Regions from separate parts of the Paramicrobacterium humi genome, predicted to be linked through region 2. Evidence: predicted binding sites of a transcription regulator. Region 2 holds the regulator's gene; each other region holds the start of a gene.
The links. Region 2 encodes HrcA, which represses chaperone genes, less so after heat shock. Its sites were predicted from a motif close to TTNGCACTCGNNNNNNNCGAGTGCNAA; they were not measured.
Positions count from the first base shown of each region.

Region 1: the regulator HrcA is predicted to act here: its motif matches at 6,771-6,797, upstream of BLV49_RS05925 (Hsp20/alpha crystallin family protein).
Region 3: the regulator HrcA is predicted to act here: its motif matches at 8,934-8,960, upstream of groL (chaperonin GroEL).

Region 1 is NZ_FNRY01000001.1:1,178,774-1,188,874, reverse strand. Features, by position in the region: gene BLV49_RS05960 (response regulator transcription factor) at 1-589, opposite strand, end outside; gene BLV49_RS05955 (sensor histidine kinase) at 586-2,418, opposite strand; gene BLV49_RS05950 (hypothetical protein) at 2,452-3,141, opposite strand; gene BLV49_RS05945 (Ppx/GppA phosphatase family protein) at 3,288-4,235, shown strand; gene BLV49_RS17020 (hypothetical protein) at 4,257-4,511, opposite strand; gene BLV49_RS05935 (glycine zipper domain-containing protein) at 4,815-5,072, opposite strand; gene BLV49_RS05930 (J domain-containing protein) at 5,167-6,138, opposite strand; gene BLV49_RS05925 (Hsp20/alpha crystallin family protein) at 6,279-6,722, opposite strand; gene BLV49_RS05920 (MarR family winged helix-turn-helix transcriptional regulator) at 6,851-7,345, opposite strand; gene BLV49_RS05915 (NADPH-dependent F420 reductase) at 7,428-8,042, shown strand; gene BLV49_RS05910 (glycoside hydrolase family 84 protein) at 8,044-10,101, opposite strand, start outside.
Region 2 is NZ_FNRY01000001.1:2,775,914-2,786,014, forward strand. Features, by position in the region: gene holA (DNA polymerase III subunit delta) at 1-270, shown strand, start outside; gene rpsT (30S ribosomal protein S20) at 325-585, opposite strand; gene fdhA (formaldehyde dehydrogenase, glutathione-independent) at 801-2,015, opposite strand; gene BLV49_RS13770 (amidohydrolase) at 2,180-3,403, shown strand; gene lepA (translation elongation factor 4) at 3,491-5,344, shown strand; gene BLV49_RS13780 (DUF1990 domain-containing protein) at 5,351-6,007, shown strand; gene hemW (radical SAM family heme chaperone HemW) at 6,010-7,236, shown strand; gene BLV49_RS13790 (DUF4870 domain-containing protein) at 7,240-7,866, opposite strand; gene hrcA (heat-inducible transcriptional repressor HrcA) at 8,046-9,080, shown strand; gene dnaJ (molecular chaperone DnaJ) at 9,173-10,101, shown strand, end outside.
Region 3 is NZ_FNRY01000001.1:2,263,009-2,273,109, forward strand. Features, by position in the region: gene ispD (2-C-methyl-D-erythritol 4-phosphate cytidylyltransferase) at 1-225, shown strand, start outside; gene cysS (cysteine--tRNA ligase) at 235-1,647, shown strand; gene rlmB (23S rRNA (guanosine(2251)-2'-O)-methyltransferase RlmB) at 1,637-2,635, shown strand; gene BLV49_RS11305 (DUF4032 domain-containing protein) at 2,642-3,928, opposite strand; gene BLV49_RS11310 (ABC transporter ATP-binding protein) at 3,989-5,092, opposite strand; gene BLV49_RS11315 (DsbA family protein) at 5,376-6,284, shown strand; tRNA gene BLV49_RS11320 (tRNA-Thr) at 6,402-6,474, shown strand; gene BLV49_RS11325 (hypothetical protein) at 6,491-6,874, opposite strand; gene BLV49_RS11330 (nitroreductase family protein) at 6,886-7,431, opposite strand; gene msrB (peptide-methionine (R)-S-oxide reductase MsrB) at 7,428-7,829, opposite strand; gene BLV49_RS11340 (DUF3263 domain-containing protein) at 7,953-8,246, shown strand; gene BLV49_RS11345 (LytR C-terminal domain-containing protein) at 8,283-8,852, shown strand; gene groL (chaperonin GroEL) at 8,998-10,101, shown strand, end outside.

The DNA of each region.
Region 1 (10,101 bases), 1.6 Mb from region 2:
TGCGGGCGGCCTCCAGCCGGTCGGCGGCATCCAGTTTGAGCATGACTATCGACACGTAGTTCGCGACCGTCTTCACAGACACGTGCAGGCGCCGGGCGATCTCGGGGTTCGTGAGGCCGCGGCTCAGCAGATCGGCGACGTCCGCCTCGCGCGCGGTCAAACCGGGGAGGGAGGCCCGGTCATCGGGGCGGACGAAGGGGCGCGGCACGTTCTGCCCGAGCCACAGGGCGCCCGACGCTGCCGCTTCCACAGCGGCGAGAATGTGCGCAGGAGGCGACTGCTTGGTGAGGAAGGCGCTGGCTCCCGCCCTCAGCGCCGCGGCGACGGTCGCCTCGTCGTCGAACATCGTGATGACGACGACGCGGATCGCCGGATCGCGGGCCACGATCCGCTCGGTCGCCTCGATCCCGCCTAGGTCGGGCATGGAGACGTCCATGAGCACGACCTCAGCGGTGGTGTCGGCGACGACCTGAAGCGCCTCGCGCCCGGTCATGGCCTCGCCAACGACCTCGTGCCCGCTCGCGGCGAGCAGGGACGTGAGGCCCTTGCGGAAGACCGGATGGTCGTCGACGACGACGATTCTGCTCACGGGACCACCTCCCGTTCGACCGGCAGCCACACCGACACGACCGTGCCGCCGCGGAGTCCGCGCTCGACGCGTGCCGTGCCGCCCAGTTCGTCCGCGCGCTCGCGGATGGAGCGCAGACCCAGGCCGGGCCGAAGCTGCTCGGGCACGCCGATGCCGTCGTCGAGCACTTCGACGCGCACGCCGCCCTCCGCGAGGCCGACGCGCACAGTGCACGAGCGAGCGTCCGCGTGCGAGCGCACGTTGGCAACGGACTCCTGCACGATTCGCAGCACGGCGAGATCGACGGCGGCGGGCAGTTCGCCGACGTGCTCGATCTCGAGCCGGACCTCGGGCACGGTTCCGGGCGCCGTGCGCAACCGATCGCGAATCGCCGCTTCGATGCCGTGATCATCGAGCACGGGCGGCCGCAGCCCGTGCGAGATGTCGCGCGCCCGCTCGGCGGCCTGCTGGATGTCGTGTTGCAGCTCGCGAGCGGTGTCGCCGAGAACGGGATCGAGCGGATCGGCCCGACGCGCGAGCGCCGCCGCCGACAGCACGAGTCCCGTGAGCCACGGGCCGAGGTCGTCGTGCAGCTCCCGCCGCAGCTCACGCCGCTCCTCTTCGCGCGCGCGAACGAGCTCGGCTTGCGCCGCCGTCGCCTCGCGAAGCGCTCGAGCGCCGTGCAGCGCCGGCGCCGCCAGCCGGGCGATCGTCGCGAGGCCCGAGCGGTCTCGCGCGCTGAGCGACGATTCTCCGTTGCGAGGAGCGACGGCGAGCGCGGCGAGCAGCTCTCCGCCCAACGCGATCGGAACCTCTTCCACGCTCGCCTCGCTTGTCGGGATCGGGACTCCGCAGTGCGCGTCGAAGACGGCGGCGTCGGCGGGGTCCGCGGCGCGCACGGTCACCGACGGCGAGGCCGTCGCTTCGGCGGCGACGATGGCGACACGCTGCGCCGTGCTGCGCGGGTCGTCGGCGTCGAGCACGGCGGCGAGGCGCGCGGCCGCCTGGTGCGGGGCCAGCCTGCCGCGGAAGACGAGCCAGTTCGCCGCGAACGCGCAGACGCGCGTGATGGTATGGCCGGCGGCGGCGAGCGCAGCAGCGCCCCACCACGCCGCAGCGCTGAACTCGGCTCCGAGCGCTGTCGCCGCGGCGATCACTCCCGCGAACAGCAGGCCGAGCACGGCGGCGACGCCGACGACGACGAGGAACGCGCGGAACGCGGCATCCACATTCCACACTCTCGGCCGCACGAGGCCGATGACGACGCCGAGAATGATCGGCAGGCTCGCCGCGTTCGCCGCGGCCTCCGACAGCGGGCCGGCATCGCCGATGCGGCCGCCGTGCACGAACGCGACGACGACGAAGCACGTGACGGACGCGAGAAGACCGAGCAGGGCCCAGCGCACGCTCTCCCGCTCCGCCGTCGTGGCGCTGCGCCGATAGCGATACGCGATGAACCCGAGGCCGAGCACAAGCTGAACCGCCGCGAACGCGGTCCACCAGGTCGACGATCGGTCGCCCCCGACGGCGGAATCGACGATGAAGACGACGACGGATGCCGCGACGAGCCCGATCGACCAGCGGGGCACGAACCGCCCGTCGGGGAACGTCGAGGCGAGGAGCGGGAACCCGATGAACCACAGTGCCGCCGCGAGATCGGCGACGACACCGTTCGGCGGACCGGGCGCGACGAGGCCGAGCGCGAAGCCGACGAGGAGCATGACGGCGGCAGCGGGCGAGAGCCACGCTCGCCGCCCGCGCCGCACCGACGTGATGAGGGCGACGAGCGCGCCCCCGATGGCAGCCGTTCCGATGACGATCCGGCTGGCGACGAGCAGCGATTCGTCCATGTGACTGATTGTGGCAACACGCGCGGCGGCGCGCTATGGCCGATGTGCCTTCACAAGGAACGCGACGCCGAGCACGAGAGCCTGCAGAACGAAGGCGATCATGCCCCACGGGACGCTGAACGGCGTCACGACGCCCGCGACGAAGGCGGCGAGAGCGAGGCACAGCACGACGCTGAGAGGAACGCCGATCAGCCCGGAACGCCGCCCCGCCGTGAGCAGGAGCACGGTCCAGCCCGCCGTCAGCACGGCGAACGCCACCCCGTAGCCCGTGCCCTCGATCGCCTGCAGCTGAAGCAGTGCCGCCTGCAGGTGCTCGTCGGGGGCGACGAGGGGGATGCCCGCGCCGACGGAGCTGTAGCCGGCTCCCACCGCTCCCGCCCACAGCAGCCACATGAGTGCCCCGGCAACGCCCATCGTCGTTCCCACCCGCGCCGCTGTCGAAGCGCCGTTGCCGGCCTGGCGGACGAGCTCGCCGACGCCGATGACGAGGAACAGCAGCCCGACTCCGATGCCGGCGAAGGCGAGCATCTCGACGCCGCCGCGCCAGCTGTTGTCGGCGAAGCCGTCCTGCCACGCAGGGTATTCCGCTTCGCCTTCAGCGGCGGCAAGGGCGACGACGACGGGCTGCAGCGCCCACGCTGCGAACGCCCCGATCCCGCCCCAACCGGCCGCGCGGTACGCGGCTCGGTCGCGGGATGTCGATGTGGTGATCGTCTCGGTCATGGCAACTCCGTTCGGTGGGATCGCCGGACGGCGATTTCCCTCAGCATCCGCCGCCGTGTTCCCGGGATGCCAGGGAGCGGAACTCCCGAATCGGCGTCGGGCGGACGGCGCGGTACAGTGAGCCTCGTTCTATGAAGGAGAAACCCGTGACCCGAGTGGCTGCCATCGACTGCGGCACCAATTCCATCCGTCTGCTCATCGCCGACGTCGCCGGTGGCACGCTCACCGACGTCGTGCGCGAGCTCGAGGTCGTCCGCCTCGGCGAGGGCGTCGATCGCACCGGCCGGTTCTCGGATGCCGCTCTCGGTCGCACGCTCGACGTCGCTCGCCGCTATGCGGCGCAGTGCCGTGAGCACGGCGTCGAGAAGGTGCGCTTCGTCGCGACCTCGGCCACTCGGGATGCCGCCAACCGGCTGGTCTTCATCGAAGCCGTTCGCGACATCTTCGGCGTCGAGCCCGAGGTCATCGCGGGCGAGGAGGAGGCGGCGCTCTCGTTCCGAGGCGCCACGAGCGTGCTCGCCGCGCAGGGCGAGGAGGCCGGCGGCCGCCTCGTCGTCGACTTGGGCGGCGGGTCCACCGAGCTCGTGCTCGGCGGCGACTCCCCCACCGCCGCGTTCTCCATGAACGTCGGCAGCGTGCGCATGACCGAGCGCAACGTGCGCAGCGATCCGCCGACGGAGGACGACCGCGACGGCGTGCGCTGGGATGTCAACGCGGCGATCGACGAGGCGACGCACACCGTCGACCTCGCAGAGGTGCGCGAGCTCATCGGCGTCGCCGGCACCATCACGACCGTGACGGCGCATGCTCTTCGGCTTGACCGGTACGACCCGGCAGCCATCCACGGCGCTCGGCTGCCGATCGCGACGGTCATCGCCGCGTGCGAGGACATCGCCTCGCTGCCGCGCGACGAACGGGCCGCTCTCCCCTACCTGCACCCCGGCCGCGTCGACGTGATCGCCGGCGGCGCCATGGTCTGGGCGACGGTGCTGCGGCGCACCGTCGACGCGGTCGCCCAAGCCGGGCGCAGTCTCGACACAGTCGTGACAAGCGAGCACGACATCCTCGACGGCGTCGCGCTCTCGATCGCCTGACGACGCGGCTCCCCCGCGAACTCACTCGTTCGGCTGGGACGCGACAGCCCACGTCGGCAGCTCCTCGACGTCCCGATGTCCGCGCAGCGCGACATACAGCGGAAGGGCCGGGAGAACAAGGAGCGTTCCCGAGAGCCACAGCGCGGCACGGACTCCGAACAGCTCGCCGATCGCGCCGCCCGCGAGAGCGCCGAGCGGTAGCGTCGCGAGCAGAACCGCGCGAACGACGTCGGACGCGATGAGGATGCCTCGCCGTCGCCACCGGTCGACCCACACGCCGGGCGAACGCGAGGGTGGACGACGCCGTGACGATGCCGAGCTCGAGCGGCGTCGCGTGCAGGGTGAGAACCGCGAGAAGCGGGATCGCGACTCCGCTGATCTGCGCGCCGAATTGGCTCGTGGTCTGCCCGATGAGCAGCAGGCGAAAGTCGCGGTGGGCGAAGAGAGAGCGACCAGACATAGGGGCCTCCGATTGTCGTGGGTAGGTGTTCCCCACCCACGAGCCCGGTCTGAAATCGTCGCTCGGGGGGTCTAAATATAGTCGGGCGGCTCAGCGCAGGCAATCATCGTCCGCGATTTTCACCGATCGGATGCCGGTGGGCCGCCCGTCTCGTCCGAGTCGTCGCCCGGCCCCTCGTCGTTCCTCTTCTTCTGTTGCTGCTGCTGGTCGAGTGCTACACCGAGCGCGACGCCGATCGCGACGCCGATTCCGAGCCCCGCACCCATGTTGTCTGTGGTGACACCGTAGCCGGCGCCGATCGCGACCCCCATGGCGATGCCGACGGCGAGCATCGAATGCTGTTCGTTCGGCCCGCGTCCTCGCTTCTGTGCGCCCATGCCCCGTCCTTTCGTCATCTCCGTCGACGCTACGCCCGCGACGATGACGTGACATCCGCCGCGCGACGGGTATCCCGGTCCGCCCGCGGTGGGATCAGACGAAGCGAATCGCGCGCTGCAGGCGCGTGCGGACCTCGAACAGGTCGGTGCCGGCGGGCCGCGCGGTGTCGGGCACGCCCGTGCGCAGGAAGTGCGCGATGACGGAGCGCTGCACGGCGAACGCGTGGCTACCCCGCACGCGGCCGAGCGAGGTGATGGGCGCCTCGAGGTCGTCGTCGGGCAGCACGATGACGAGTCCGGTGAACTTGACCTTCGCGCGGCGAGCGAGTGCTCGGGCGCGCAGGGCGAGGGCGTGAACGGGCCGCTCCCCCGCGCCGAGTGCCTCGCTGATCAGCTCTCCGCGGCGCACGCGCGCGGGCGCCCCCCAGTCCTCGGACTGCACGGCGTACAGGCCGGTCGGGCCGAGCACCACGTGGTCGATCTTCGCGGGATCTGTGAGCGGAGCGTTCGCGTCGGTGCTCCACTCGTCGTCGCCGACGGCGGTCGCGACGCCGTGCCAGAGTGTGTAGCCCATGCCGAGATCGCCCAGCGAGGCGGCCGTCGCCTCTTCGGCGAGCGCGTCGGCGAGGGCGTGGCGGATCTCCCGCGGCGCCCGCCGGATGAGGCTCTCGTCGTAGGGGTCGTCGAGCTCGGCGCCGCGGCCGACCCACTCGCGCATGAGGGTGAGGTAGCGTTCGCGCGACCAGCCGCCGGGGTGCCCGTGCGAGCGCGCCTTGGGACGCGTGTCGCGGCGCGTTTCATGGCTCGCACCGCTTGTCGCCCACACGTGCTCGTCGCTCGCGGTCGCCGGCCGGTACACCGATCGATCGAATGCCGCGCGCGCGTCGGGAGTGCCGATGCGCTCCCAGGCGAGCTGCACGGCGTTGAAGCGCGCGGCGCTGCCGCCGAGATCGGGGTGCGTCTCGCGGGCGAGCCGCCGGTACGCCTTGCGCAGCTCCTCGTCGCTCGCGGCAGGGTCGACCCCGAGAACCTCGTAGGGGCTCTGCGCGAGGGGGCTGTCAGACATGCCGGTCCTTCGGGTCGGGGACGACCAAGAACACTACCGCGACAAGCTGATGGAGAAATGGATGCCGATCGGGCTGGCACGCAAACGGCGAGGCCCGCCAGCGCATCGCTGACGGGCCTCGACTACTGTTCCCGTGAGGATCAGGACTGCGCGGTTGCGTCCTCGATGGCCGCAGGAGCGGAATCGTTCGCGGTCGTGACGGCGATCTTGCGCGGCTTGGCCCGCTCACTCACCGGTATCGTCACGCTCAGCACGCCGTTGTCGTAGCTCGCGCTTATTTTCTCCGTGTCGATGCCCTGACCGAGGCTCAGCTGTCGCAGGTACGACGCAGCCTGGCGTTCGCGGGTTATCCACTTCACGCCCTCACCCTTCGGCAGGGTCCGCTCTGCACGGATTGTGAGCAGCTGACCATCGACGTCAATATCGACAGAACCGGGATCGATGCCGGGAAGGTCCGCGCTGAGCACGTATGTGTCGCCATCCCGATAGAGATCCATCGGCATCTTGCGCGGGCCCTGCATCGCGTCGAGCACGCTTCCCGCCATGCGGTCGAATTCCCGGAACGGATCAAACGATGTTGCCATTTAGGTTTCCTCCTGAACGTGAGTGTGTCGTACTCAAGTACGTCTAGATTAGCACTCGCGCCCTTCGAGTGCTAGGAATGGCGATCGCCGTGAGCGAACCCACGAAGGGAAACCCTCCGTCACTGATCTCAGCGCGGCCCTCGATGGCCCGTGATGCCGAAGACGCTATCGGGGTCGATTCGCGAGAGCACTCGCTCGGCGATGCGCGCAAGGTCACTGACGTCGCGCTCGTCGAGGGCGCCGATGACGGCATCCTGCACCGTCGCGACGTGACCGGGAGCGGTCTCGACAAGCTTCTCCCAACCGGCCTCCGTGAGGCGCACGTTGGTGGCCCGCCGGTCTTCCGGGCACGGCATCCGCTCGATCAGCCCTCGCTTCTCCAGCCGCGAGACGACGTGCGAGAGCCGCGGGAGCGTCGCGTTCGTCTGAGCGGCGAGCGCCGTCATGCGCAGTGTGCGGCCCTCGCTCTCGGAGAGCATGGCAAGCGTGTAGTACTCGAAGTGCGTGAGATCGGCGTCGCGCTGCAGTTGCGAGTCGAGGATGCCGGGAAGCAGCTCGACGACGGCGACGAGACGCTTCCACGCCTCGAGCTGTTCCGCGGTGAGCCATCGTGGTTCGGTCATGACGCCATTCTACCAAATTAGTTGACGCAACAACCAAAGTGGCGTAGTTTCCTTGTAGAGACAACCAATCGAAGGAGTGGACATGACGGACATCACGATTATCGGTGCGGGAAACATGGGCTCGGCGCTCGCCGGGCGCTTCTCGTCGGCAGGAAACAGCGTGCAGGTTCTCGCTCGGGATGCCGCAAAGGCGAACGCGGCGGGCGGCACGGCCGCCGGCACGATCGGCGACGCGATCACCGGCTCGATCGTCATCCTCGCCGTGCCGTATCCGGCGCTCGGCGAGATCTTCACCGCCTACGCGGACGCTCTCGCTGGCAAGATCGTCGTCGACATGACGAACCCCGTCAACGGCGAGACGTTCGACGGACTCGACGTTCCCGCCGATGCCTCCGCCGCCGCGGAGATCGCCGCGAAGCTGCCGAGCGCCTCGGTGCTCAAGGCGTTCAACACGAACTTCGCCGCGACTCTCGCCACGGGCGACGTCGCCGGAACCCCGACGACGGTTCTCGTCGCGGGAGACGATGCGGACGCGAAGTCAGCGCTGACGGACCTCATTGCCTCGTCCGGCCTGCGCGCGCTCGATGCCGGATCGCTCAAGCGCGCTCGGGAGCTCGAGGCGCTCGGCTTCCTGCAGATTCTGCTCGCCGCGGGCGAGAAGACCTCGTGGACGTCGGGGTTCGCGCTCGCGAAGTGACTCAGGCCTCGGTGTGGCGAGCTCCGGTGATCGCGAGCTCGCCACACAGCAGGTTGACGGCGGCCGTGAAGAGCTCGTGCCCCTCCGGCGCGATGAGCCACGGGGCGAGGCCATCGGTGCCGAGGAAGAATAGCACGCGGTCGGCGGGCGCGCGCCGGCCGGAGGCGAGGGTGCTGCCCGCGGGGTATCGCGCGATCACGGGCAACCCGTTCGTCGAGGTCGTCGCGACGATCTCGGCGTGCGGGCCGACGCGCCCCCAGCTGACCATACCGGGGCCGCGGTAGACGCGAACCGTCCCGCTCGCGCCCGCGGCGAGCGGGTGGGCGTCGTCGATGACCGCGATGTCCTCCTGGCCGAGGACCTCGCCTGACCGGCTCGAGAGGCCGAGCGTGTCGAAGCGCCCCCATGCAAGCAGGGGAACGGCGGCGTCCGTCACCGCTCGTGCGTCGGCTGCTCCCGCGTTCGGCGACACGATGATGAGGTCGGTGTCCTCGCGCACGGCGCCGCCCGGCGCGACGAGATCGACGTCGAAGCCGCGTGCGGTCAGCCGCTCCGACAGGTCCCGGTCGCCGGGGACGGGGTTGCCGCCCACGAGGACGGCGACGTGGCGGTGAGCGGGCACGCTCATGCCGGCCATTCCCGCGCGCACGAGAACTTCGCGCACGAAATCGGGCAGCACCGAGCGCAGAACGTTCTGATAGTGCGCGTCCGCCCGCTCCTGGGCGCGCGCGAGCGCTTCCCGCTCGGCCACGAGCGCCTGTTCGTGCTCCTCCCCCATGTGCCGCAGCAGCGCGCAGGCGCGAGCGCCCGCGTCAGCGGCATCCCGAGCCGCCGCAAGCCACGGCCGCAGCGCGTTCGTGAGCGGCGACGGCGGGGCCTGTTCGTCTTCTCCCGCCCGAGCGAGCAGGGTGAGGGCGGCTTCGAGCCCGGCGAGGGCGTCCGCGTCGCCGCCGAGCGCCGCGGGGGCGAGCGCGCCGATATGCGCGCTCTGCGGCGCGGACGGCGGCCAGGAGCTGCTCACGGCGACGAGAGCCTCGACGGCTGCGGCGTGCCGGCCGGCCACGGCCCCGAGCGCCCGGCGGGCGGAGTCGGCGGGCACGTACGTCTCGGGGTTCCAGGCCCAGTCGGCGACGGTGGCGAGCGCGAGGTGCGACGGAGCCGCCTCGACCATGGGGTTCGAGGCCACGCCGACGAGCGCGGAGCCCGCGAGGTCCGTCGTGCGCCCGAGAAGCGGGCCGAGAAACAGGCGGCTGCGGTCGAAGTCGTTGACGGGGAAGTTGTCCCACAGCACGAGCCGCCGACCGTAGCTCGCCGCGGCCTCGTCGATGTCGCGTCGCGTGACCTCGCCCACGACGATGTCGGAGCCCGTCCACAGCACGAGGGCGTCCTCGGGCAGCGTCTCCCGCAGGCCCTCCCGGTATGGCGATGGCGCGCAGCCCGCGTAGTCGGTGGGGCAGATGAGCAGAGGGTCGGGGACATGATGCGCGCGGAGGAACTCCTCCTCGAAGACGGCTGCCGCGAAGCCGTGCGCTCGCCCGGTCGCCCGCGCATCCGCCCCGAAGCGCTCCCGGTCCGCGGCGTGCGTGAGCTCGCCCGGCACATCGTCGAAGAGCACGGCGAACCGGCGCACGCCCGCGCTCCACAGCTGCTGGGCCTTCGCCGCGAGCGCCTCGTGCTCGCCGCGCTCGGCGAAGCGCATCGAGAGCGCCGGGGATATCGCGTAGACGAAGCGCACGCGGTTGCGCTCGGCCTCGGCGACGAGCTCCGCGATCTCGCCGAGCAGGGCGGCCGGGTATGGCTCCCGCCAGTTCTCGCGATGGTAGGTGTCGTCCTTGGGGGCGTAGACGTACTCGTTGAAGCCGACGCGGCCGGCGAAGCGCAGGAACTCGACGCGGTCGGCGTGCGACCAGGGCGGTCCGTAGAACCCTTCCACGACGCCGCGCCGGCTGAGCGTCGGCGCGTCCCGGATCGTGAGCGCGGGCACGCCGGCCGGCTCGGCCCGCACCTGGGCGAGCGTCCCGCGTCCGCGGAAGAGACCGCCCTCGTCGGCCGCCGCGAT
Region 2 (10,101 bases):
ATCGTCGCGGCATTCGCGATGAAGGTGCGCACAATGGCGAAAGTGAGCGGCGCCCACGGACCGTCGGGCCAGATCGCAGGACAGCTCGGCATGGCGCCGTGGCAAGTCGACCGCGCCAAACGAGACCTCCAGGGCTGGACCGACGAGGGTCTCGGGCGCGCCATTCTCGCCCTCGCGGAGACGGATGCCGCCGTCAAGGGAGCAGGCCGCGACCCCGTGTTCGCGGTCGAGAAGCTCATCGGCGTCATCGCACGGCGGGGCCGCAGCTAGACCTCCTCAAACGCGAAAAACCCCGCCGAAGCGGGGTTTCAGCGCACGTTCTGCTTAGAGAGCGTTGACCTGCTTCGCGAGACCCGACTTGCGGTTCGCGGCCTGGTTCTTGTGGATGACACCCTTGCTCACGGCCTTGTCGAGCTTCTTCGAAGCGACAGCAAGCGCCTTTGTCGCCTTGTCCTTGTCGCCCGCGGCGACGGCCTCGCGCGTGGAGCGCACGAGCGTCTTGAGCTCGCTCTTCACCGCGCGGTTGCGCTCCTGAGCCTTGAGGTTGGTGCCGATTCGCTTGATCTGCGACTTGATGTTTGCCACGTTTTATATGCTTTCGTTTGGTGTGTTCGGTGGTGCCGGTGGGGCGAGAGAGGGCGCTCCCGGCGATTCGTGCGGTTTCCGCCACACGCAAGCCAACACCACATGCTATCAGCAGCTCATCGCTTCGCGTAATCCGAACGGCGCGTCCGGCAGAACGATGCCGCGGCAGCACGAGACGTGCCGCCGCGGCATCGGGCCGGTATTCTGGCGTCTCGTCAGGCGTCGATGTAACCGTTCGGGTTGAGAACGTACTTCACCGACGTGCCTGAGTCGAAGTCCGCGTAGCCCTGCGGCGCATCCTCGAGGGAAATCGCCTTCGCGTTCACGTTCTTCGCGATCGACACCTTGTCGTGCAGTATCGCGTTCATCAGTCCCCGGTGATAGCGCATGACCGGACACTGCCCGGTCGTGAACGAGAGCGACTTCGCCCAGCCCGTCCCGAGACTCAGTGACAGGGACCCCTTCTTAGCGGCGTCATCGACAGCACCGGGGTCACCAGTCACGTACAGCCCGATGATGCCGAGCTGCCCGCCCGAGCGCTCGATCTCCATGAGCGAGTTCAGCACAGTCGCCGGCGCTTCCCCAGCGTCCGCGCCATGGCCGCGCGCCTCGAATCCGACGGCATCGACCGCGCAGTCCACGAACGGCTCGCCGACGATCTGCTCGATCTGCTCTGCCGGCCCGCCCTTTGTCAGGTCGACGGTCTCACAGCCGAAGCTCCGGGCTTGCGCGAGACGCTGCTCGTTCATGTCGCCGACGATGACGACCGAGGCGCCGAGGAGCTGCGCGCCTGTCGCCGCGGCGAGGCCGACGGGTCCCGCGCCGGCGATATACACGGTCGATCCCGGCTTCACTCCCGCCGAGACGCACCCGTGGAACCCGGTCGGGAAGATGTCCGAGAGCATCGTGAGGTCCATGATCTTCTCAAGCGCCTGATCGCGGTCTGGGAACTTCAGCAGGTTCCAGTCCGCATACGGCACGAGCACATAGTTGGCCTGGCCGCCGACCCAGCCGCCCATGTCGACGTAGCCGTAGGCGCTTCCGTAGCCCGACGGGTTGACGTTGAGGCACACACCCGTCTTGCCTTCCTTGCAGTTCCGGCATCGCCCGCACGCGATGTTGAACGGCACGGAGACCATGTCGCCCACCTTGATGAACTCGACACCCGGTCCGACTTCGACGACCTCGCCGGTGATCTCGTGACCGAGAACGAGATCGACTGGGGCGGTGGTGCGTCCTCGCACCATGTGCTGGTCCGACCCGCAGATATTCGTCGCGACGGTCTTGACTATCGCACCGTGCGGCACTTTCCGGCCGACGTTGGCCGGATCCACACCGGGTCCGTCCTTCAACTCGAAAGTGGGGTAATCGATGTCGATGACTTCCACGTGCCGCGGACCCTTGTAGGCAACTGCTCTGTTCCCTGGCATTCTCATACCTTCCCTTGGCAATGATTCTTCCCAGACAAGTAACGTCTGTATAACGCACCATACGGTGCTCACGTCTTAAAGGGAATGATCCTTACGATTCGTGGTATAGGCGTCGACTGAATCCCCGCTGCGTGACCTCGAGTTCGAGCGCCTACAGTGGAATCGTGACTGACACCCGCAAAACCTTCGCGCTCACGGGAGCCCGCGTGCTTCCCATCGCCGCCGCTCCGATCGAAGACGGCACAGTTCTGATCGTGGACGGCCGCATCCAGGCCGTCGGCGACACCGTCGATATCCCTGCCGACGCGCACGTCATCGACGTCTCGGGGAAGTGGGTGCTTCCCGGTTTCGTCGAATCACACGGCCATGTCGGCATCCACGAGGAGGCCGGAGGCTGGGCGGGCGACGACACGAACGAGATGACCAATCCCAACATGGCCGCCGTGCGGGCGATAGACGCGATCAACATCGACGATGAGGGGTTCCGTGACGCTCTCGCGGGCGGTGTCACGTCCATCGTCGTCAAGCCGGGTTCCGGAAATCCGATCGGCGGACAGACCGTCGCCATCAAGGCCTGGGGCGGACGGACCATTGACGAGCAGGTCATCACCGACGCGGTGAGCGTCAAGTCCGCGCTCGGTGAGAACCCCAAGCGCATCTACGGCGACAAGAAGCAGACCCCGAGCACGCGGCTCGGCGTGGCGAAGGTAATCCGCGAGGCGTTCGTCGAAGCGCAGAACTACGTCGCCGCGCGCGATGCCGCCGCCGAGGCCGGCACGCCGTTCGCTCGCGACCTGACCAAGGAGACTCTCGCCCGCGTGCTGTCCGGCGAGCTCGCGTGGGATCAGCACACGCACCGGCACGACGACATCGCAACGGCACTCCGGCTCGCCGACGAATTCGGCTACCGCCTCGTCGTGAACCACGGCACGGAAGCGCACAAGATCGCCGACGTCCTCGCCGAACGCGACATCCCGGTCATCTTCGGGCCGATGTTCACGTCCCGCTCGAAGGTCGAGCTGCGGGACCGAGCCATCGGCAACCTCGCCCGCCTGGTCGCCGCAGGCGTCCGCGTGGCGATCACCACCGACCACCCCGTCGTTCCGATCAACTTCCTCGTGCACCAGGCCTCACTCGCCGTCAAGGAAGGACTCGACCCGACTGCCGCCCTCGAAGCGCTCACGGTGAACCCGGCCTCTTTCCTCGGTCTTGACGATCGAGTGGGCTCGCTCGCACCGGGACTCGACGCGGACCTCGTCGTGTGGTCGGGCGACCCGCTCGACGTGAACAGCCGCGCCGAGCGCGTGTTCATCGACGGTCGCGAGGTCTACCGATTCGAGGACGGGCACGGCATCGTCGTCGAACGCTCGGAGCGATTCGCCGACTAGCGACAGGCCCGGATGCCGGGTGCTGAAGGCGCCGCGTCCCATGGGAGAATGGACTCTTCCCCTTTGTCGAGCACAGTGAGGACAGCGTTGAGCCCCCGAGCAGTCACGGCCCTTGAGCCCGCCTCCACCGACCCGGCGTTCATCCGCAACTTCTGCATCATCGCCCACATCGACCACGGCAAGTCGACGCTCGCCGACCGCATGCTGCAGGTGACGGGCGTCGTCGCCGACCGCGACATGCGCGCTCAGTATCTCGACCGCATGGACATCGAGCGCGAGCGCGGCATCACGATCAAGAGCCAGGCGGTGCGGATGCCGTGGCAGAAGGACGGCAACACCTTCGCGCTCAACATGATCGACACTCCGGGCCACGTCGACTTCACCTACGAGGTGTCGCGCTCCCTTGCCGCGTGCGAAGGAGCGATCCTGCTCGTGGATGCGGCACAGGGCATCGAGGCGCAGACGCTCGCGAACCTGTACCTCGCGCTTGAGAACGACCTTGAGATCATCCCCGTGCTCAACAAGATCGACCTTCCCGCCGCTGATCCGCAGAAGTATGCCACCGAGCTCGCGAATCTCATCGGGGGATCGCCCGACGACGTTCTGCGGGTCTCCGGCAAGACCGGCATGGGTGTCGAGGACCTCCTCGACCGGGTCGTGGAGCGCGTGCCGAATCCTGTCGGTGATCCGGAGGCTCCCGCGCGCGGCATGATCTTCGACTCCGTGTATGACAGCTATCGCGGCGTCGTCACGTACGTCCGCATGGTCGACGGCGCACTCGCGCCCCGTGAGCGTATCCAGATGATGTCGACGGGCGCCGTCCACGAGCTGCTCGAGATCGGCGTGTCGTCGCCGGAGCCGGTGCCGAGCAAGGGCCTCGGAGTCGGTGAGGTCGGCTACCTCATCACCGGTGTGAAGGACGTCAGGCAGTCGAAGGTCGGCGACACGGTCACGACGGCGCGCAAGGCGGCCGAGGAGCCACTTCCGGGCTACACGGACCCCAAGCCCATGGTGTTCTCGGGTCTCTATCCGATCGACGGCGCCGACTATCCGGATCTGCGCGACGCCCTCGACAAGCTCAAACTGTCGGATGCCGCTCTCAACTACGAGCCGGAGACCTCCGTCGCCCTCGGTTTCGGTTTCCGCTGCGGCTTCCTCGGCCTGCTGCACCTGGAGATCGTCACGGAGCGCTTGCAGCGCGAGTTCGGTCTCGACCTGATCGCGACGGCGCCCAGCGTGACGTACCACGTGACGACGGAGGACAAGAAGGTCACGACGGTGACGAACCCGAGCGAGTTCCCGAGCGGAAAGATCCAGTCGGTCTCGGAGCCCATGGTGAAGGTCGGCATCCTCGCCCCGAAGGACTACGTCGGCACGATCATGGAGCTGTGCCAGAGTCGCCGAGGAAGCCTGCTCGGGATGGAGTACCTCGGCGAAGAGCGCGTGGAGCTGCGTTACACCATGCCCCTCGGTGAGATCGTCTTCGACTTCTTCGACCACTTGAAGAGCCGCACGCAAGGCTACGCCTCGCTCGACTATGAACCGAGTGGTGAGCAGGACGCCGATCTGGTGAAGGTGGACATCCTCCTCCAGGGCGAGCAGGTCGACGCGTTCAGCGCGATCGTGCACCGCGACAAGGCCTACGCGTACGGCGTCATGATGACCGAACGGCTGAAGGCTCTCATCCCGCGACAGCAGTTCGAAGTGCCTGTGCAGGCGGCCATCGGGTCACGTATCATCGCTCGTGAGTCGATTCGCGCCATGCGCAAGGACGTTCTCGCCAAGTGCTACGGCGGTGACATCAGCCGCAAGCGCAAGCTCCTCGAGAAGCAGAAGGAGGGCAAGAAGCGCATGAAGATGGTCGGACGCGTCGAAGTGCCCCAGGAGGCGTTCATCGCCGCCCTGAGCGGTGATACCGAGACGAAGAAGGACAAGAAGTAGAGGCCCATGCGCCGGTCCAATTTCGAAGACCAGCCCACTGACTACGCGGCCGTCGGCGCCACGCAGGCGCCCGACCTGCTGCAGTACCCGCCGCACGGCTTCAAGCCGTACGAGGACTCGATAAAGATCGGCAGCGGCGAGGAGCGGTTCCACGCGGCATCCGCCTCGCTGCTGTCGTGGCAGGTCCAGCGACTCGCCGGCTTCGAAGTCACGGCGATCGAACGCGGCTCCGGCGACCAGTACAAGGGCGTCAAGTTCGCGGAGGACGGGACGCCGATCGCCCGAGCCGCCGACCACGCCGAAGAGCGCTTCGCCGCCGACGGCACGCCGTTCGTGACGTCGGGCACGTCGGCGCACTTGTCGGGGCGCGTCGGCCCGTACCGTGTGCGCGGCCGCGTGCGCGTCGTCTACGTGGACGAAGACCCGCGCCGCGTCGCCTTCGCGTTCGGCACGGTGAGCGGCCACGTCATCAGCGGGGAGGAGTCGTTCGCGATCGAGCACCGCAGCGACGACAGCGTCTGGTTCACCGTGCGGGCGTTCGTGCGTCCCACCGGCTGGTTCTACAAGCTGCTGCCTTTCCTGCTGCTGCGCCGACGCCGGCGCCTCTCCACCCAGTATTTGCGCGCCCTGTCACCGGCGTGGGCGCGAGACGTGCGCGACTGACCGTGCCCTCCGCCCTTCCCCTCGCAGATCCTGCACCCGCCGACGGCCTGCTCCCCGAGAGCGCCGCCGAGGGGGCGACCGAGCGCGACTTCGGAGCGTACGTTCACGTTCCGTTCTGCCGGGTGCGCTGCGGATACTGCGACTTCAACACCTATACGGCGACCGAACTGCGCGGTGTGCGGCAGGTCGACTACGCGGATGAGGCTGCCGAGGAGATGCGTGCCGCGCGCACCGTGCTCGAGCGCTCCGGGCTTCCCGCTCGCGAGCTCTCGACCGTGTTCTTCGGGGGCGGAACACCGACCTTGCTTCCTGCCGACGATCTGGTCCGCATGCTCGACGTTCTGCGCGACTCCTTCGGCCTCGTCGACGGCGCGGAAGTCACAACGGAGGCGAATCCGGACAGCGTCGATGCGGAGTACCTGCAGCGCCTCGCCGACGGCGGGTTCACGCGGGTGTCCTTCGGCATGCAGTCGGCGGTGCCGCACGTGCTCGCGGTGCTCGAGCGCACGCACGATCCGGAGCGGATCCCGCTCGTTGTCGATGCGGCACGCGATGCGGGACTGCAAGTGAGCCTCGACCTCATTTACGGCACGCCGGGGGAGAGCCTCGACGATTGGAAGCGATCTGTCGAGCACGCTCTCGCGCAGCATCCCGACCATCTCTCCGCCTACGCGCTCATCGTCGAAGACGGCACGAAACTCGCCCGCCAGATCCGCAAGGGCCAGGTGCCGGAGCCCGATGACGATCTCGAGGCCGAGATGTACGAGTGGGCGGATGCCGCCCTCGCCGGCGCCGGCTACTCGTGGTACGAACTGAGCAACTGGGCACGCGACTCGGAGCACCGTTCCCGGCACAACCTCTCGTATTGGACAGGGCAGGACTGGTGGGGGTTCGGCCCCGGCGCCCACAGCCACATCGGCGGTGTGCGCTGGTGGAACGTCAAGCATCCGGCGGCGTACGCGGGAAAGCTCGCTCAACGCGTCTCGCCGGCGGCGGGACGCGAGACGCTCGACCACGACGTGCGCCTCACGGAACGGATCCTGCTCGAGTCCCGGCTGGCCGACCGAATGCCGCTGGAGATCCTGCCCGCTCAGGCGCGCACGCGCGTCGCCGAACTCATCGCCGAGGGACTCGTCGACGCCGAAGCCGCCCTCCGCGGCCGGCGGCTGGTGCTGACCGTGCGGGGGCGGCTTCTGGCCGACGCCGTCGTGCGGCGACTGACCGACTGAGCGCTACTTGATGAAGCGGAAGTTGACCGGGTACCGGTAGGGCTGTCCGCTGTTCACCTTGACGCCGCCGATGATCGAGAACACGAGGTTCGCGAGGTACGGCAGCCAGCCGAGGAACGACAGAAGGGAGGCGACGCCGAATCCGCCGGCGCCGAACACCACGACAGCCGTGAGCACGCTCAGCACGATCGACCAGATGATGCTGATGATGATCCAGGTGATCTGCCAGTTCAGCGCTTCCTTCGACTCCTGACGCACGAACGGGCCGCGGTCCTTGAAGATGAGGAAGATGATGAGGGAGGGGATGAAGCTCAGCACTCCGCCGAAATGGGACCACATCGCCCACATCTTGTCTTCCTGCGGGCTCAGCGGCTGCGCGCCCGGGTGCTGCCCGTACTGAGGCTGCTGCCCGTACTGGGGCGGCTGCCCGTACTGGGGCGGCTGCTGGCCGTACTGCTGCTGGCCGTACTGCTGCTGGCCGTATGGCGGCGGCTGCTGACCGTAGGGCTGTTGGGGCGGCTGCTGACCGTAGGGCGGCTGAGGTGGCTGCTGCCCATGCAGCGGCTGGCCCTGCGGAGGCTGCTGGGGCTGGTTCGGATCAGCCGGAGGGGTCGTGTTCGGATCGCTCATGGTTGCGCCTTTCGCTCGGTGCCGTCGGATGCCGTTCCCCAGCGCGGAACGGCGCATGCCCTTGGCGGACCTGCAGCAAACTTAGCGGGGTTCGAGCCTCGCCTGCAATTACCTCAGCACAGGTATTCACGACTACTATTGGCACTCGAGGGAAGTGAGTGCCAGTCAAGGAGGGCGAGATGGTCTCGGATCGCAGCCTTGAAGTGCTTCGGGCGATCGTCACGGACTACGTCGAGTCGCGCGAACCCGTCGGCTCCAAACGCATCGTCGAGCGTCACCAGTTCGGCGTGTCCGCGGCCACGATCCGCAACGACATGGCGCAGCTCGAAGAAGAAGAGCTGATCACCGCACCGCATACCTCGTCGGGCCGTGTGCCGACCGACAAGGGCTACCGGCTCTTCGTCGACCAGCTCGCCGACCGTCGTCCGCTCTCGTCCGCACAGAAGCGCGCGATCGAGATGTTCCTCGAGCCGTCTGCCGATCTCGATGACGTCCTCAAGCGAACGGTGAGGCTTCTGTCGCAGCTGACCAACCAGGTCGCGCTCGTGCAGTACCCCTCGTTCGCGCACGCTGCCGTGCGGCACGTCGAACTCGTGCACATCTCCGACGGCGTGCTTCTCGTCGTCGTGATCACCGACAACGGTCGCGTCGATCAGCGCCTCGTCGACGTCGAGCAGCGCTTCGACGAGGCCGACATCGACCGGCTCAAGCACCGTCTCAACAGCGTCGTCGCCGCACAGACCGTCGAAGGCGCCGCCGCGCGCCTCATCGCCGAGCTGGAATCGGATGCCGAAGGGCGCGACGAACGGCACGACGGCATGTTCGCCCGGCTCGCCGCCGTCGTCATCGAGGTGCTCGGCACCTACCGGCAGGACAAGCTGGTGATGGCGGGCGCCGCGAACCTGGCCCGCACGGAAGACGACTTCACCGGAAGCATCTTTCCCGTGCTCGAGGCGCTCGAGCAGCAGGTCGTACTGCTCCGGCTCTTCGGGGAGATGCAAGCGGATCAGTTCGGCGTCGCCGCGAGCATCGGCAGCGAGAATGCCGCCTTCGGCCTCGGCGAGACGAGCGTCGTCGCGAGCGGATACCGTTCCTCTGCTGGCGAAATCGCGCGCCTCGCCGTGCTCGGCCCGACGAGAATGGACTATGCGGGCAACATGGCCGCAGTCCGTGCCGTCGCCCGGTACTTGACGCGACTCCTCGGCGAGGACTGACCTGCCCCCTACGACTGCGCGGCTCGGCGCACCTCCTGAACAGCCGCACCGGACGAGCCCGACCGGTGTGACAGCACGACGAAAGACCACGAGTGGCTGACCATTACGAAACACTTGGAGTCTCACGCGACGCCTCGGCCGACGAGATCAAGAAGGCGTATCGCAGGCTCGCGCGCGAACTCCACCCCGATGTGAACCCGAGCGCGGAGGCGTCCGAGCGCTTCAAAGACGTCACGCACGCCTACGACGTGCTGAGCGACGAGCGCCAACGCGCCGAGTACGACGCCGGAGGACGAGGCGCCTTCGGCGGCGGAGGCGGTTTCGGCGGCTTCGGCGACATCTTCGACACCTTCTTCGGCGGCGCCCAGACCCGAGGTCCCCGGTCACGCCGGGAGCGCGGAGAAGACGCGCTTCTGCGGGTGGAGGTCGACCTTCTCGACGTCATGTTCGGCACGACGAAGGAGATCGACGTCGACACGGCGATCGAGTGCGAGACGTGCCACGGCACGTGCTGCCAGCCGGGAACCTCGCCCGTCACGTGTGACATCTGCCATGGCACCGGCCAGGTGCAGCGCACCGTGCGCTCCCTTCTCGGCAACGTCGTCACGGCGAGCCCGTGCGGCTCCTGCCGCGGCTACGGCACGATCATCACCAACCCGTGCGTCACCTGTCAGGGGCAGGGCCGTGTGCGCGCCCGCCGCACAATCCACGTCGACATCCCCTCCGGCGTCGACACCGGGCTGCGCCTGCAGATGCCGGGCAGCGGTGAGGTCGGCCCGGGCGGTGGCCCGGCGGGCGACCTGTATCTCGAGATCAAGGTGCGACACAACGACGACTTCAGCCGCAACGGCGATGACGTTCTCTGCACTCTCGAGGTGCCCATGGCCGACGCGATCCTCGGCACCACGACGACGATCGACGCTCTCGACGGCGACGTCGAGCTCGAGATCCGCCCGGGTGTGCAGAGCGGCGACGTGCTCGTGATCAAGGGCCGCGGCATCACCGCTCTGCGCAGCAACCT
Region 3 (10,101 bases), 510 kb from region 2:
GCCGGGTTCCGCGTCGTCAACGTCGCCGTGCAAGTGCTCGGCAACCGGCCCCGGCTCGCGCAGCGGCGCGCCGAGGCGCAAGCGCTGCTCGGCGGCATCCTGAACGCGCCCGTGAGCCTTGCGGCGACGACGAGCGACCGGCTCGGCTTCACGGGCCGCGGCGAGGGCGTCACGGCCGTCGCGACGGCCCTGATCGCGGCAGCCGAGAAGACCGACGACCATTAGGCTTGACCCGTGACCCTGCGACTGTACGACACCAAGACACAGGCACTGCGCGACTTCGAGCCGATCACGCCCGGCCGCGTCGGCATGTACGTTTGCGGGCCGACGGTGCAGTCGTCCCCGCACATCGGGCACTTGCGCTCGGCGCTCGTCTACGACATCCTGCGGCGCTGGCTCAACTACTCGGGCTTCGACGTCACGCTCATCCGCAACGTCACCGACATCGACGACAAGGTGCTCATCAACGCGGGGGAGAACGAGCAGTGGTGGGCGCTCGCCTATCGCATGGAGCTCGAGTTCACGGCCGGCTACAACACCCTCGGCATCCTGCCGCCCACATACGAGCCGCGTGCGACGGCGAACATCCAGCAGATGCAGCAGCTCATCCAGCGCCTCATCGACGCGGGCCACGCGTACGTCGCCGCCGACGGCTCCGGCGACGTGTACTTCGACGTGCGCTCCTGGCCCGACTACGGCGCCCTCACCAGGCAGGACGTCGACAACATGGAGGATGCCGCCGACGCGGACCCGCGCGGCAAACGCGACCCGCGCGACTTCGCCGTGTGGAAGGGCCACAAGCCGGAGGAGCCCGCCTCGGCGGCGTGGCCGAGCCCGTGGGGAGAGGGCCGGCCCGGCTGGCACATCGAATGCTCCGCCATGGCCGCCCGCTACCTCGGCGCGAACTTCGACATCCACGGAGGCGGCCTCGACCTGCGCTTCCCGCACCACGAGAACGAGCTCGCGCAGTCCACGGCCGCGGGCGACGGCTTCGCGAACTACTGGGTGCACAACGGCCTCGTCAACGTCAACGGGCAGAAGATGTCGAAGTCGCTCGGCAACTCCGTCTACGCCGCCGAGCTGCTCGACCAGGCGCCCGCGCCGGTCGTGCGCTACTACCTCGGTCAAGCGCACTACCGCTCGACGATCGACTACCATGACGGCTCGCTCGCCGAGGCGGAGGCCGCCCTCGAGCGCATAACCGGCTTCCTCGACCGCGCCGAGCGGCGCATGCGCGGCACGCGCTTCGCGGGCGCGGGACCCGTCGAGATCCCCGCCGAGTTCGCGGAGGCCATGAACGACGACCTCGGTGTGCCGCAGGCCCTCGCGGTTCTGCACGAGACGGTTCGCGCGGGCAATGCCGCCATCGACGCCGACGACCTCAGCGGCGCGGCTCGCGCGTTCGGCGCCGTCACCGCCATGAGCGAAGTGCTCGGCATCGCCGGCTCCTCGTGGGCCGACGAGACGGATGCCGCGCCCGCGACGGCGCTTGCCGGCCTCGTCGAACACCTCATCGCCGAACGGCAGAGCGCGCGCGAAGCGCGCGACTTCTCGGCGGCCGACCGCATCCGCGACATCCTGTCGGCGGGCGGAATCACGATCGAAGACACCCCCGCGGGGGCGCATTGGAGCATCAATGGCAAGTAGCAAGGGTCGCCCCGGCGCCATGAAGAAGAACAAGAAGGGCCCGCAGAAGGGCACGGGCGGGCTCGGCCGCAAGGCGCTCGAGGGCAAGGGCCCGACGCCGAAGGCGGAGGACCGCACCTACCATCCCGCGGGAAAGCGCAAGGCGGCGAGGGAGCGGCTCGAGGCCGCGCGCGGCGGCCGCCCGCAGTCGAAGCAGTCGCCGGGCGGGCGCCCGCCGGTGAAGCGCTCGAAGAACGACGACACCGAGATCGTCACGGGCCGCAATTCCGTGCTCGAGGCGCTGCGCGCGCGCATCCCGGCGACGAGCCTGTACGTCGCGACGCGCATCGAGATGGACGATCGGGTCAAGGAGATCCTCTCGATGGCGACGGGACGCGGCATCCCCGTGCTCGAGGTGACCCGGCCGGAGCTCGACCGCATGGGCGGCTTCGACTCGGTGCACCAGGGCGTCGCCATCGCGGTGCCGCCGTACGAGTACGCGCACCCCGTCGACCTGCTCGAGAAGGCCGTCGACAGCGGCCGCACGCCGCTGCTCGTCGCCCTCGACGGGGTCACCGACCCGCGCAACCTCGGCGCGATCATCCGCTCGACCGCCGCGTTCGGCGGGCAGGGCGTCATCGTCCCGCAGCGCCGCTCGGCGGGCGTCACCGCTGCGGCCTGGAAGACCTCGGCCGGTGCGGCCGCGCGCACTCCCGTCGCGATGGCCGCGAACCTCACGCAGTCGCTCAAGGAGCTCAAGAAGCAGGGCGTGTTCGTCATCGGCCTCGACGGCGGCGGCGACACGAGCCTGCACGAGCTCGAGCTCGCCGACCGCCCCATCGTCGTCGTCGTCGGCAGCGAGGGGAAGGGGCTCTCGCGCCTGGTCACCGAGACGTGCGACGCGATCGTGTCGATCCCGATCTCGGCGGCGACCGAGTCGCTCAACGCCGGCATCGCGGCATCCGTCACCCTCTACGAGATCGCGAAGCGCCGCGCCGAGCAGGGCTAGGCGCCGCTAGACCTTGTCGCGCCAGTCGGAGCCGTCGTCGGTGACGACGTCGATCGCGGCCGTGAGCGCTCCCGTCGGCGGGTCGATCATCGTCGCCTCGTCGCGGCGGTGTCGCAGCACGTTGTTGATGTAGGAGGTCAGCGCCTCCGCGAGGGGCACATCGCGCTTCTCGCTCTCGGCGAGGAACCAGCGGTGATCGAGCAGCTGGTGGAACACTTCGGCGGGCTCGAGCTTGCCGCGCAGCTCCCGCGGGATCGCGCGCACGACGGGCTCGAAGACGCGAATGAGCCACTCGTGCGCGACGACCTCCTCGTCGATGTCCTGCTTGCCGGCCGTCATCCGGTAGGCGTCGAGGTCGTTGAGCAGGCGCCTGGCCTGGTTCTCGCCCGTGTCGAGCCCGGTGAGGCGGATGAGCCGGCGCTGATGGTGGCCCGCGTCGACGACCTTCGGCTGGATGCGCACTTGGCTTCCCGTGGCGTCGGTCTTTATCGCGAGCTCCTCGATGTCGAAGCCGAGCTCGTTGAGCCGGTGCACGCGCTCGTTGATGCGCCACCGCTCCGCGCGCGCGAACTGCTCGGTACCCGTGAGCTCGGTCCACAGCGAACGGTAGGCCTCGACGATGCCGTTCGAGACGGCGACCGGGTCGAGCTCCTCGTCGGCGCGGCCGCCCGCGTAGAGGTCCATGAGCTCGCCCGCGATGTTGACGCGCGCGATCTCGAGGTCGTTCTCGCGCTGCCCGTTCGACAGGCCGCCCTCGTAGAGCTGCCCGGTCTCGGCGTCGACGAGGTAGGCCGCGAACGCTCCCGCGTCGCGGCGGAAGAGGGTGTTCGAGAGCGAGACGTCGCCCCAGAAGAAGCCGGCGATGTGCAGGCGCACGAGAAGCAGGGCGAGAGCGTCGACGAGTCGTGTCGCGGTGTCGGGCCGCAGCTGCTGGCTGAACAGCGCCCGGTACGGCAGCGAGAACCGCAAGTGCCGCGTGACGAGCACGGGCTTGAGCTCCGAGCCCTTCGCCGACATGCGGCCCGTGATCACGGCGACGGGCTCGACGCACGGGATGTCGAGTCGCTGCAGAGTGCGCAGCATGTCGTACTCGCCCCTCGCCATCTGCGCCGTCGTCTCCTTGACGGCGATGACGTAGCCCGAGAGGTTCGCGAAGCGCACGAGGTGCCGTGAGATGCCCTTGGGGAGCGAGGCGATGTGCTCGCTCGGCCAATCGTCGAGGGGCACGTCCCACGGCAGGTCGAGCAGGGCGGGATCGACGGTCGCCGCGGTGATGTTGAGGGATGCGCTCATGGTTAACCGGCGGCGCCGGTCGTCGGATGCCGCTGCACCCGACGACCGGCGCCTGGAGGGTTACTCGCTGATGACGGCCTTGTTGCCCAGGCGCTCGCCCGACGCGTGGTCGAAGACGTGCACGTGGTGCGGCGTCGGCGCGAGATAGACCTTCTCGCCCGCGTTGGGGTGGATGCGGCCGTCGACGCGAGCCACGATGTCGTGGCGCGCTCCGTCGAGCTCCGCGTGGCCGTAGAGGTAGCCGTCGGCGCCGAGCTCCTCGACGAGGTCGACGTGCACCTCGAGGCCGTCCGCCGGGTTGGAGGACACCTGGATGTCCTCGGGGCGAACGCCGATCGTCACCTGCTTCGCGGCGGCCTCGTTGAGCACCTCGCGCTCGACCGGCACGACCGTCGCTCCGAACTGCACGCCGCCGTCGGCGACCTGGCTCGAGAGCAGGTTCATGGCGGGCGAGCCGATGAAGCCGGCGACGAACACGTTCGAGGGCTTCTCGTACAGGTCGCGGGGGGTGCCGACCTGCTGCAGGATGCCGTCCTTGAGCACGGCGATGCGGTCGCCCATCGTGAGCGCCTCGGTCTGGTCGTGCGTGACGTACACGGTGGTGACGCCGAGGCGACGCTGCAGCGACGCGATCTGCGTGCGGGTCTGGACGCGCAGCTTGGCGTCGAGGTTCGACAGCGGCTCGTCCATGAGGAACACCTGCGGCTGGCGGACGATGGCGCGGCCCATGGCGACGCGCTGACGCTGACCACCCGAGAGCGCCTTCGGCTTGCGGTTGAGGTAGTCCTCGAGGTCGAGGAGCTTGGCGGCCTCGAGCACCCGCTCGGCACGCTCCGTCTTGTGCACGCCGGCGATCTTCAGGGCGAAGCCCATGTTCTCGGCGACGGTCATGTGCGGGTACAGCGCGTAGTTCTGGAAGACCATCGCGATGTCGCGGTCCTTCGGCGGAATGTCGGTGACGTCGCGGTCGCCGATGAGGATGCGACCCTCGTTCACCTCTTCGAGGCCGGCGAGCATGCGCAGCGACGTGGACTTGCCGCAGCCGGACGGCCCGACGAGGACGAGAAACTCGCCGTCAGCGATGTCCAGGTTGAGCTTGTCAACTGCGGGGCGGGTGCCACCGGGATAGAGCCGGGTGGCGTTGTCGAAAGTTACCGACGACATATCAGTGTTTCTCCTTCACCGGCAGGTACGTGCCGGACGATCCGAGTGATGGAGCGGGACCTGACCGGTCCCGCAACGCGGCGTCATCACCGCGTTAACACAAAGTATGGCATGCTCCGGGCCCCGGGGTCGCCCCGCGGCCGCCGGCAGCGGCATCCGACTTGGCCCATTCTCAGCAGGCCGGACTACGATGTCGGAGGCATTTGCCCGCGTGAGCCCCGAGAAATTCCCGTCGCGCGGCAGCCTGACACACCCCCGAAACACAGCTCCCAAGCGAGGTTCAATGACCGGCAACGGTTCAACGGACGATGCCACGTCCGCGCCACGGCGCCTGCAAGTGCGCGAGAAGGCTCGCGAGCTTCGCGAGAAGCAGCGCAAGAAGGATCTGCGCAACCGGCTCCTGCTGCAGGGCGGCGTCGCGGCGGCTGTGATCGCCGTCATCGCCGTCGTCATCGTCGTCGTCGTCTCCTCGATTAAGCCCGAGACGGACGGCCCCAAGAACATGGCGAGCGACGGCGTCGTCATCGGCAAAGAGCTGGAGGCGCGCACGACGCCGGCTCTCGCGGCAGGCGCCTCGCCGGTGCCCGCGACTAGCGACCCCAGCGTCGCGCACATCAGCGTCTACGTCGACTACCTGTGCCCGTGGTGCGGCGCCTTCGAGTCCGCGAACGGCGCCCAGCTGAGCGGCTGGCTCAGCTCGGGGGCCGCGGTTCTCGAGATCCACCCCATCGCCGTTCTCACGAGCAAGTCGCACGGCAGCGAGTACTCGCTGCGCGCCGCGAACGCCGCGGCGTGCGTCGCGAACTACTCGCCCGACGCGTTCTTCGCGTTCAACCAGGCGATGTTCGCGCAGCAGCCGGAGGAGGGCACGACAGGGCTGAGCGACGACGAGCTCATCGCGCTCGCGCGCGACGCCGGCGCCTCCACGGCGGTCGAGGACTGCGTGGACGACGTGAGGTTCTCGACATGGGTGCAGACCGCGACCCAGCGCGCCGTCAACGGGCCGCTTCCCGGCACCGAGGTCGACCGGGTCGAGGCGACGCCCACGATCCTCGTGAACGGCAAGAAGTACACGGGTTCGCTCGAGGACCCCGACGAGTTCAAGGCGTTCGTCATCGGCACGGCGAGCGAGACGCTCGCCACATCGACGCCGAGCGAGACCGAGACCCCGACGCCCGCGCCCACGTCATAGCGTTCATCGTCCCCTATGATTGAACGGGTCTGACGGGCGCACGCGTGCGTGGTCCCGGCATGGCATAATCGAAAACCGCTCCACGCAGAGCCCGGCCCGGGCCGCCACGTGGCGCACGCCGCCTTAGCTCAGTTGGTAGAGCGCTTGACTTGTAATCATGAGGTCGCGGGTTCGACCCCCGCAGGCGGCTCCCGAAGACGCAGGGCTCAGGAGAACGGCCAGATCCCGGACTCCTCGCCCCATTCGCGGAGCGCGTCCGGCGCGGGGAAGCCGAGATCGTACGACTGCAGGGGAACATCGATGGCGCCGAAGTCGTCGAGCTTCGCGCGAATGCCGTCACGGCTGACCTCGGTGAGGCGCACGCGAATGTGCCGGCCCGGCGCGAGCTCCAGCCGCCACGGCTCGGCGAGGTAGCCGATGCCGAGCGCCTCGAGCCGCTCCTCGGCGCTCAGCCAGTCGCCAGGGCCGCCAATCTCACGTCCGAGCAGGTCGATCGGCACGAAGTCGTCGCCCGCCATGCGGATCCAGCCGACGAGCTCCCCGTCAGGTCGGCGGTGCTCGATCCAGTCGGCCCCGGACGTGCTATCCATGGCGAGTCCTTTCAGCGGTCGACGACGGTGAGGAAGCGCTCCGGGTCTATCGACCGGTCGTGACCCGGCTTGTCCTTCGTGTTCTCGGGGATGCCGCCGACGTACAGCCAGCCGAGCAGCTCTTCGTTGTCGGCGAGCTCGTGCATGCGTCGCACGGGCTCGGCGCGCACGAGGCTTCCCGTGCGCCACATGACGCCCCAGCCGGCGTCGGCGAGCAGCAGGCTCAGCATGTGGGCGACACCCGCCGTGACGGCATCCTGTTCCCAGTCGGGAACCTTGTGGCTCTCCCGCCGACACGCGACTATCGCGATGAGGAGGGGAGCCCGCAGCGGTTTCGACGACGGCTTTTCGTGCTCGGCGGCTTCAGCGAGCGCGGCGCCCAGTCGCTCCCGCGCGGCGCCGCGCAGCTCGATCAGGCGCCACGGCTCGAGACCGCTGTGGTCGGCGACCCGGCCTGCGGCGGCGACGAGTCGGGCGAGCTCGGCGTGATCCGGCGCGTCGCCCGTCACCTTCGACCAGGACCGCCGTGCGGCGACCCGGTCGACGAGGGAGCTCATGCCTGGGGCGTGAAGCCGAGCGAGATCGAGTTCATGCAGTAGCGATCGCCCGTCGGGGTGCCGAAGCCGTCGTCGAAGACGTGCCCGAGGTGGGAGTCGCAGCGGGCGCAGCGCACTTCCGTGCGCACCATGCCGAGGCTGCGGTCCTCCGTGAGGGTGACGGCCTCGGGACGAACCGACTCGTAGAAGCTCGGCCAGCCGCATCCGGAATCGAACTTCGTCCCGCTCTTGAACAGCTCTGCGCCGCACGCGGCGCACGTGTATACGCCCGCTCGCCCCTCGTCGAGCAGCTCGCCCGTCCACGGACGTTCGGTCGCCGCCGTGCGCAGCACGGCGTACTGCTCGGGAGTCAGCTCTTCACGCCACTGCTCGTCTGTCTTCGTCAGCTTCTCCGTCATGACGCACTCCTGCTCTTCGTGGTCGGGATACATCCAAGTTAAGCCCTGAGAGCTGTGTGTTATTCCGTGTTTCGTTTCGGGCGTACGTTCAGGGGCCGGGAAACTAGGATTGCGAAAGAGGTGATGGACCAGGTGACGGACCACGGGCACGACGACGAGGCGGACTGTGACGCGCTCAGCGAGCGCGACATCGCCATCCTCGACTTCGAGCGCCAGTGGTGGAAGCACGCGGGGACGAAGGAGGAGGCGATCCGGGCCCGGTTCGCGCTGTCGTCGGCTCGGTACTATCAACTACTGGCCGCTCTCATCAAGAGGCCGGCCGCCCTCAAGCACGACCCCATGTTGGTGAAGCGACTGCAGCGCGTGCGCGATCAGCGCATGGCCGCTCGCGTGCGCCGCACCTCCCTCGACCGCTGACCTCAGTCCGTCCCTGAACAGGAGAGACCCGACCGCATGGCCAAATCGTTCCCCCGCGACCGGTTCGACGATGTGCCGCGCACGTCTCGCGTCGGCGCGCACCGTGCGCCCGCTCCGCGGGGACGCGGCTGGGCGGCCTTCGGCTGGGCGGCTCTCGCGACGGCGATCCTCGTGGCGCTCGGCATCCTCGGCCTGAGCCTCGCAAGCGACCGGCTGAACCTCGACCAGGTCTTCGAGATGCCGGCCGAGACCTCCGCCTCGCCGACGCCGACGGAGACCACGACGCCGACAGCGGAGCCGACGATCGACCCGAAGGCTCTCGTTCAAGTGCTCAACGGCACGACGACGCCGGGACTCGCGGGTGACGGCAAGGACAAGCTCGCCGCCGCCGGCTGGACCGACTCCAACATCACCGCGAGCAACGCGAGCGACACCTCCATCACGACGTCGACGGTGTACTACGACGACCCTACCCTCGAAGGCGCCGCGCGCGGCGTCGCGGAGTCGCTCGGCATCTCGACCGTCACGTATTCGACGGAGTTCAGCTCCGGAGAGGGCGGCATCTCCCAGATCGTCGTCGTGCTCGGCTCCGACTTCGCTCCCTGAGGGAGAAGCGGTTCCGCCCGCCGCGTAACACTCGCCGAGGGCGCAGCTTGCACTCGCCGTATCCGAGTGCCAGAATTGCCATTAGCACTCCCGCTAACGGAGTGCTAATAACGTTCATTGACGTCCGGGAGGGACGAAACTCACAATGGCAAAGATCATTGCTTTTGACGAAGAGGCCCGCCGCGGCCTTGAGCGTGGTTTGAACACGCTCGCTGATGCCGTCAAGGTCACGCTTGGACCTCGCGGTCGCAACGTCGTCCTCGAGAAGAAGTGGGGCGCTCCCACCATCACCAACGATGGTGTGTCGATCGCCAAGGAGATCGAGCTCGACGAGCCGTACGAGAAGATCGGCGCCGAGCTCGTCAAGGAGGTCGCGAAGAAGACCGATGACGTCGCCGGTGACGGAACCACGACCTCGGTCGTCCTCGCCCAGGCGCTCGTCCGTGAGGGACTCCGCAACGTCGCCGCCGGCGCTGACCCGATCAGCCTCAAGCGCGGCATCGAGAAGGCCGTCAACGCCGTCTCCGACGAGCTCCTGAGCGCTGCGAAGGAGATCGAGACCAAGGACGAGATCGCCGCCACCGCGTCGATCTCCGCCGCCGACACGCAGATCGGCGAGATCATCGCCGAGGCCATCGACAAGGTCGGCAAGGAAGGCGTCGTCACGGTCGAGGAGTCGAACACGTTCGGCACCGAGCTCGAGCTCACCGAGGGCATGCGCTTCGACAAGGGCTTCCTCTCGGCGTACTTCGTCACCGACCAGGACCGCCAGGAGGCCGTGTTCGAGGACCCCTACATCCTCATCGCGAACTCGAAGATCTCGAACATCAAGGACCTGCTCCCGATCGTCGACCAGGTGATCCAGGCCGGCAAGCAGCTCCTCATCATCGCCGAGGATGTCGAGGGCGAGGCTCTGGCCACGCTCATCGTCAACAAGATCCGCGGCATCTTCAAGTCGGTCGCCGTCAAGGCTCCAGGCTTCGGCGACCGCCGCAAGGCCCAGCTGCAGGACATCGCGATCCTCACCGGTGGACAGGTCATCTCCGAGGAGGTCGGCCTCAAGCTTGAGAACGTCACCCTCGACCTGCTCGGCCGTGCACGCAAGGTCGTCGTCACCAAGGACGAGACCACGATCGTCGAGGGTGCGGGCGAGGCTGACGCCATCGCCGGCCGCGTCTCGCAGATCCGCAAGGAGATCGAGAACACCGACAGCGACTACGACCGCGAGAAGCTGCAGGAGCGCCTCGCG